DNA from 2 places in the Streptomyces sp. AM 4-1-1 genome. Region 2 is predicted to be linked to the other one. Evidence: riboswitches for the same ligand, from Rfam matches in the RefSeq annotation. Region 2 holds a riboswitch; the other holds the start of a gene.
The links. A riboswitch is a leader RNA that binds a small molecule or an ion and turns the genes downstream of it on or off. The one in region 2 is predicted to bind thiamine pyrophosphate.
Positions count from the first base shown of each region.

Region 1: another riboswitch for thiamine pyrophosphate. It lies ahead of thiC (phosphomethylpyrimidine synthase ThiC); the one in region 2 lies ahead of PZB75_RS23960 (thiamine ABC transporter substrate-binding protein).

Region 1 covers NZ_CP119145.1:3,477,069-3,480,912, reverse strand. Annotated here, with positions in the region: gene PZB75_RS14875 (SsgA family sporulation/cell division regulator) at 1-132, shown strand, start outside; gene PZB75_RS14870 (YibE/F family protein) at 320-1,774, opposite strand; TPP riboswitch at 1,846-1,979, shown strand; gene thiC (phosphomethylpyrimidine synthase ThiC) at 1,972-3,765, shown strand.
Region 2 covers NZ_CP119145.1:5,620,922-5,624,765, reverse strand. Annotated here, with positions in the region: gene PZB75_RS23965 (iron ABC transporter permease) at 1-674, opposite strand, end outside; gene PZB75_RS23960 (thiamine ABC transporter substrate-binding protein) at 767-1,870, opposite strand; TPP riboswitch at 1,942-2,045, opposite strand; gene rlmN (23S rRNA (adenine(2503)-C(2))-methyltransferase RlmN) at 2,085-3,191, opposite strand; gene PZB75_RS23950 (nucleotidyltransferase domain-containing protein) at 3,351-3,844, shown strand, end outside.

The sequences.
Region 1 (3,844 bases), 2.1 Mb from region 2:
CCTCTTGTGGCATTTCTCGACCGCACGGACAAGTTGGTGCCGCTCGGTCAGGAGCACACGTTGGGTGACTTCGAGGGGAGTCTGGAAGATGCACTGGGGCGCATCCTCGCCGAAGAGCAGAACGCCGGCTGAGCGCCGCCGTCCTTAGCTCGTAGTTCCGTCGGCCTGGGCCAGCTCTCCGCCGCCGTCCGCACCGCCGTCCGTAGCGTCCGCCCGCAGACCCGACCTGTGCGGCCCGCGCTGCCTTTCCGTCCGTCGTTCCGCCGTTCGTGGCATCGCGCACAACGGCCGCTGCGGCAGTCCCCGGTGGTGTACACGGTCACGGTTTGCGACGTCGGCCTCTTCCGGTCCGTGCGGGTGCCGAAGCTCCTGCTTCCGCGCCGAGCCCTGTACGGTCCGCGGAGACCACCAGCGCCGCGAGAACGGTCGTCACCGGCACCGAGGCGACCAGACCGATCGAGCCGACCAGCGTCCGTACGATCTCCTCCGCCACCAACTCGCTGTTGGCCACTGTCCCCACACCGCTCTCAGCGATCGAGAACAACAACAGCAGTGGAAGCGCGGCGCCCGCATAGGCGAGCACGAGCGTATTGACGACCGAGGCGATGTGGTCGCGGCCGATCCTGATCGCCGCCCGGTAGAGCTTCCGCGCGCCCATCGCCGGATTCGCCTGATGCAGCTCCCAGACCGCCGACGTCTGAGTGACCGTCACGTCGTCCAGCACGCCCAGCGAGCCGATGATGACCCCGGCCAGCAGCAGCCCACTCATGTCGATGCCCGGGTACAGGCCGTGGATGAGTCCGGTGTTGTCGTCGGTGTTGCCGCTCAGATGCGCCCAGCCGATGAAGAGGGAACCGAGCAGTCCGATCAACAGCAGGGAGATCAGTGTGCCGAGCACGGCGACGGATGTGCGGGCCGTCACCCCGTGGCACATGTAGAGGGCGATCAGCATGATGGCTCCGGCCCCGACGACCGCGACGACCAGGGGGTTCGACCCCTGAAGGATCGCCGGGAGAATGAACAGGGTCAGCACGGCGAACGACACCGCGAGCGCGACCAGCGCCATCACCCCGCGCAGCCTGCCCACGACGACGACGGCGAGCGCGAACACCCCGGCCAGCAGCGCCATCGGGAGCGCCCGGTCCACGTCCGTCACGGAGTACTGGAGATCGTGGGGCGCGTCGGGCGCGTACGCCACCACCACTCCCTGGCCCTGGCTCAGTTGACGCGGTGAGTCGGGCTGGACGACCTCCACGAAGGTGCGGCCCTTGTTCCTGCCGCTCGTCACCTTGACGGTGGCCTTCTTGCACAGGCCCGACGCCGCGTTGACCGCCTCGCGCCCAGAAGGTGTCGAGGTGTCACCGGTCGGAGGCACCTGGGCGGCGTTCACGTCCTCGCAGGCGACCCGTTCGACGGCCACCACCTGGGCCTGTTCGGTCTGCCGGTCGAAGCCGACCCCGGTGCGTTCGTGCGCCGGGGCGCCGCCCGGCCAGAGCGCCACCAGGCCGACCACCACGGCGGCGGCGAACGGGATCAGCACGGCCGCGATGACTCTGCGCAGATGCGTGGACACCGGAGCGGCCGGGCCATGGCTGTGCGCGTGGCTGTGTGCGTGACCGTGCGGCTCGGGTGCCGGATCGCGGCCCGGACGACGAGCGGCACCGGCACCTGAGCGCGCACCGGCATCAGAACCGGCGCCCGCCACAGAAGCGCGGCCGGCGGTGGAATCGGGAGCGGTGGGCACGGAATCGGAAGAGGTATGGGGGGACGTCACCGGCCGATCATCGCAAGTGCGGCAGGGGCCCTCTGTTCAGCACGCCAGGTAGGGCGCTAGCGTGGTGACACCTTTGCACACGCGGGAGCTCGGAGCACCGGGCTGAGAGGGCGCTGATCTCCGTACAGCCGTACGGGACATGCTGCGCCGACCGCCGAACCTGTTACCGGGTAATGCCGGCGTAGGGAGTAGGTCTCATGACCACATCGGACGCACGCACGCCTGCTTCGGAACCGAACGCGCCCAGCGCGACCGGCGACGAGGCCGGGAAGTCCATCGGCTGGCACAAGGGATACGTCCAGGGTTCGCGCCCCGACCTCCAGGTGCCGGTCCGTCAGGTGCACCTCACCAACGGCAAGGACGTGACCCTGTACGACACCTCGGGGCCGTACACCGATCCCGCCGTCGAGACCGACGTCCGCCGGGGGCTCTCGCCGCTGCGGGAGAAATGGATCATCGCCCGGGGGGACACCGAGGAGTACGCGGGCCGGCCCGCGCGGCCCGAGGACGACGGGCTGAAGCACACCGCGCCGCGAGGCGGGCTGCGCAACCTCGACGCGGTCTTCCCCGGCCGCCCCCGTCAGCCCCGGCGCAGCCGGGACGGGAAGCCGGTGACCCAGCTCGCGTACGCCCGCAGGGGCGAGATCACGCCCGAGATGGAGTACGTCGCGATCCGGGAGAACGTCGGGCCCGAGGTCGTACGCGAGGAGATCGCCGCGGGCCGGGCCGTTCTCCCGGCCAACGTCAACCACCCGGAGATCGAGCCGATGATCATCGGGAAGCGGTTCCTGGTGAAGGTCAACGCCAACATCGGCAACTCCGCGGTCACGTCCTCCATCGAGGAGGAGGTGGACAAGATGACCTGGGCCACCCGGTGGGGCGCCGACACGGTCATGGACCTTTCCACCGGGCGCAACATCCACACCACCCGTGAGTGGGTCCTCCGGAACTCCCCCGTGCCCATCGGGACCGTCCCCCTCTACCAGGCCCTCGAAAAGGTCGACGGCAGGGCGGAGGAGCTGACCTGGGAGATCTACAAGGACACGGTCATCGAGCAGGCCGAACAGGGCGTCGACTACATGACGGTGCACGCGGGGGTGCGGCTGCCGTACGTACCGCTGACCGCTCGACGCAAGACCGGCATCGTCTCCCGGGGCGGTTCGATCATGGCCGCGTGGTGCCTGGCGCATCATCAGGAGTCCTTCCTCTACGAGAATTTCGAAGAGTTGTGCGAAATCCTCGCCACGTACGACGTGACGTACTCCCTCGGCGACGGACTGCGCCCCGGCTCGATCGCGGACGCCAACGACGAGGCACAGTTCGCCGAGTTGCGCACCCTCGGTGAGCTCAACAGCGTCGCCAAACGGTTCGGTGTCCAGACGATGATCGAGGGGCCGGGGCACGTCCCGATGCACAAGATCAAGGAGAACATCGACCTCCAGCAGGAGATCTGTGAGGAGGCGCCGTTCTACACGCTCGGCCCGCTGACCACGGATGTCGCCCCGGCGTACGACCACATCACCTCGGGCATCGGCGCGGCGATGATCGCCTGGTGGGGGACGGCGATGCTCTGTTACGTCACTCCCAAGGAACACCTGGGCCTGCCCAACCGGGACGACGTGAAGACCGGCGTCATCACCTACAAGATCGCGGCACACGCGGCGGACCTGGCCAAGGGACACCCTGGCGCGCAGGACTGGGACGACGCGCTGTCGGACGCCAGGTTCGAGTTCCGCTGGGAGGACCAGTTCAATCTGGCGCTCGACCCGGACACGGCAAGGGAGTTCCACGACGAGACGCTGCCGGCCGAACCCGCCAAGACCGCGCACTTCTGCTCGATGTGCGGGCCGAAGTTCTGCTCGATGAAGATCTCCCATGACATCCGCCGGGAGCACGGCGGATCACAGGCGGAGATCGAGGAGGGCATGGCGGAGAAGTCCAGGGAGTTCGCGGCGGCCGGGAACCGGGTGTACCTGCCGATCGCCGACTGAGCCCGCCGCCCGCGCCGCCCCCGCTGTCCTCGCCGTTCGTTGAGGGGGCTGCCGGTGTGTTCGTCGGACCGGCGCGGTC
Region 2 (3,844 bases):
AGGTCGAGGAACTGGGCGGTCTGCCGGTAGATCTCCACCTCCAGGGTGGAGAAGGCCGGGCCGCCGAGGATCTGCACGACACCGAAGGAGGTGAAGGTGAAGAGGAAGACCATCAGCGCGGCGGCGGCCACGGCGGGCGCGAGGGCCGGCAGGGTGACCCGCCGCCAGGCCGCGAACCGCCCGGCGCCCAGGACCCGGGCGGCCTCCTCCTGGCGCGGGTCGAGCTGCGACCACAGTCCGCCGACGGTCCGCACGACCACCGCGTAGTTGAAGAAGACATGGGCGAGGAGGATCGCCCACACGGTGGTGTCGAGGCGTACCCCCCACATCTCGTCGAGGAGGCCGCCCCGCCCGAGGAGCGCCAGGAACGCCGTGCCGACGACCACGGTCGGCAGCACGAACGGCACGGTGACGACCGCGCGCAGCAGTTGCTTGCCGGGGAAGTCGAGGCGGGCGAAGACGTACGCGCCGGGCAGCGCGATCAGCAGGGTGAGCGCCGTCGAGGCGAGCGCCTGCCAGCCGGTGAACCAGAGGACGTCGAGGATGTCCGGCCGGGCCAGCACCTCGCCGAACCGGCCGAACTGCCAGACACCGCCGGTCTTCAGTCCCCGGCCGACGATCGCGACGACGGGGTAGGCGAAGAACAGCGCGAAGAAGGCGAACGGCACGGCCATCAGGGCGAGCCGTGTCACCGCGTCCCGGCGTGCCCGGCCGCCGGGGCGCCCCGCCTCCCCGCGCGCGCCCACCCCGCGGCCGGGGGGCTTCGTTACTTCACGACGAGCGAGGACCACGACTGGACCCACTGCTCACGGTTCTTGGAGATCTTCTCCGGGTCGACCGTGGCCGGCTTGTCGACCTTCGCGCCGAACCTGGTGAAGAGTTCCGGCAGCTTCGCGTCCTTGACCACGGGGTTCACGAACATGGTGAGCGGCATGTCGTCCTGGAACTTCTCGCTGATCAGGAAGTCCAGCAGGGCCTTGCCGCCCTCCTCGTTCTTCGCCCCGGTCAGCAGACCCGCGAACTCCGTCTGCCGGAAGCAGGTGCCGGTGGCGACGCCGGTCGGCGCCTCGGCCGGCTGCGGCTTCGCGTACAGCACCTCGACGGGCGGGCTGGAGGCGTACGACACGACGAGCGGGCGGTCGGCCTTGGCCTTGCGGCCGCCCGCGGAGCCGGAGAACTCCTCGTTGTACGCCTGCTCCCAGCCGTCGACGACCTTGACCCCGTTGCTCCTGAGCTTCTTCCAGTAGTCCTCGTGGCCCCCGTCGCCGTAGGCGGCGACCGTGCCGAGGAGGAAGCCTAGACCGGGCGACGAGGTCGCCGGGTTCTCGGTGACGAGCAGGTTCTTGTACGCGGGCTTCACCAGGTCGGCGAAGCTCTGCGGCGGGGCGAGCTTCTTGTCCGCGAAGTACTTCTTGTCGTAGTTGACACAGATGTCGCCGGTGTCGACGGGCGTGACCCGGTGCTTGTCCCCGTCGAGCCGGGCGTCGGGCGAGACCCGGTCGAGGCCCTTCGCCTCGTACGGGGTGAACAGCCCGTTGTCGAGGGCGCGTGAGAGCAGGGTGTTGTCGACGCCGAAGAACACGTCGCCGCGCGGGGAGCCCTTGGTCAGGATCTCCTGGTTGAGGGCGGCTCCGGCGTCACCGCTCTTCAGTACCTTGACGGTGTAGCCGGTCTCCTCGGTGAACGCCTTCAGCACGGCGGGGGAGGCGGCGAACGAGTCGTGGCTGACCAGGGTGACCGTCTTCGACCCGGTCCCCTTCGACGCGCCGCTCCCGGCGCCGGAGTCGTCTGAACCGCCGCAGCCGGCCAGCGCCGTGACGCCGAGGGCCGCGGCGAGCGAGATCGCGGCGGTCTTCGTGGTGGTGTGCATTCATTCCTCCTGGGGGTGACCAGGAAGAGACGCGGCCCTGCCCGCTCCGGAGAGCGGGCAGGGCGCAACAGCTCGAGTAACGACCGAACTTCCTACCCGGAATGACCCGGGCGAGGTTCAGAGGGTCTGCGGCGTGCCGCACTCTCAGCGCTGTGGCGCTCCCCTGTCGGAATATGAAGTTGGTTCGGCCCAGGCTACACGTGCCTTTTCGGCCTCAGCGCTCGGCCGCCGCCAGCTGCCCGCAGGCCCCGTCGATCTCCTGACCACGGGTGTCCCGGACGGTCACCGGCACCCCGTGGGCGGCGATCGCCTCGACGAACGCCTTCTCGTCCTCGGGCCGGGAGGCCGTCCACTTCGAACCGGGCGTCGGGTTCAGCGGAATGAGGTTGACGTGCACCCGCTTGCCCTTGAGGAGCCGGCCCAGCAGGTCACCGCGCCACGCCTGGTCGTTGATGTCACGGATCAGCGCGTACTCGACGGAGATCCGGCGGCCGGACTTCTCCGCGTACTCCCACGCGGCGTCCAGCACCTCGCGCACCTTCCACCGGGTGTTCACCGGTACGAGCGTGTCGCGCAGCTCGTCGTCGGGGGCGTGCAGCGAGACGGCCAGACGGCACTTGAAGCCCTCGTCGGCGAACCGCAGCATCGCCGGGACCAGTCCGACCGTGGAGACGGTGACGCCCCGCTGCGAGATCCCGAGCCCGTCGGGCTCCGGGTCCGTCAGCCGCCGGATCGCGCCGACCACCCGCTTGTAGTTGGCGAGCGGTTCGCCCATGCCCATGAACACGATGTTGGACAGCCGCGCCGGACCGCCGGGGACCTCACCGTCGCGCAGCGCCCGCATGCCGTCCACGATCTGGTGCACGATCTCGGCGGTCGACAGGTTACGGTCCAGGCCCGCCTGCCCGGTCGCGCAGAACGGGCAGTTCATCCCGCAGCCGGCCTGTGACGAGACGCACATGGTGACGCGTTCGGGGTAGCGCATCAGGACGGACTCGACGAGCGTCCCGTCGTGCAGCTTCCACAGCGTCTTACGGGTGGTGTCGTCGTCGCAGCTGATGTGCCGTACGACGGACATCAGGTCCGGGAACATCGCGTCGGCGAGCTTGTCCCGCGATCCGGCCGGGATGTTGGTCCACTCGGACGGGTCGTGCGCGTACCGCGCGAAGTAGTGCTGCGACAGCTGCTGGGCGCGGAACGGCTTCTCACCGATCGCGGCGACGGCCTCCTTGCGCTCGGCAGGCGTGAGGTCGGCGAGGTGCCGCGGCGGCTGCTTGGCCCCGCGGGGCGCGACGAAAGTGAGTTCTCCGGGCTTAGGCATGGTTCCTCCAGTGTCGCAGACACGCCGCGTGCCGAAGGTCGCCGTCGGTCCGGGCGGCTCCGGTGCTCCCGTGCGGGAGCGGCCGGTGGGATCGGCCGCGACCGGAGCGAACAGGAAAATGGTCCGCGGTCCGGTGTCCGCCCGCCTACCCTCACGTCCATGCGCTTCGACGACGAACACTCCTTCCTCGTTCACGTCACGGACCGGCTCGCCGGCCTGCCGGGGGTGCGGGCCGTGGCGTTGGGGGGCTCGCGGGCCGCCGGCACGCATCGGGCCGACAGCGACTGGGACTTCGCCGTCTACTACCGGGGGACCTTCTCCCCCGACGCCCTGCGCGCCCTCGGCTGGCCCGGGGAGGTCTCCGGGATCGGCGAGTGGGGCGGTGGCGTGTTCAACGGCGGAGCGTGGCTCCGGGTCGGCGCCCGGCACATCGACGTGCACTACCGCGACCTCGACGACGTGGAGCATCAGCTCGCGCAGGCCCGCCAGGGGCGGTTCGCCGTCGAGCGGCTCATGTTCCACCTGGCCGGAATCCCGACCTATCTGGTCGTCGCCGAGCTGGCCGTCAACCAGGTGCTGCACGGACAGCTGCCGCGCCCCGACTTCCCCGCGGAACTGCGGCGCACCGCGCCCGCTCAGTGGTGGAACGCGGC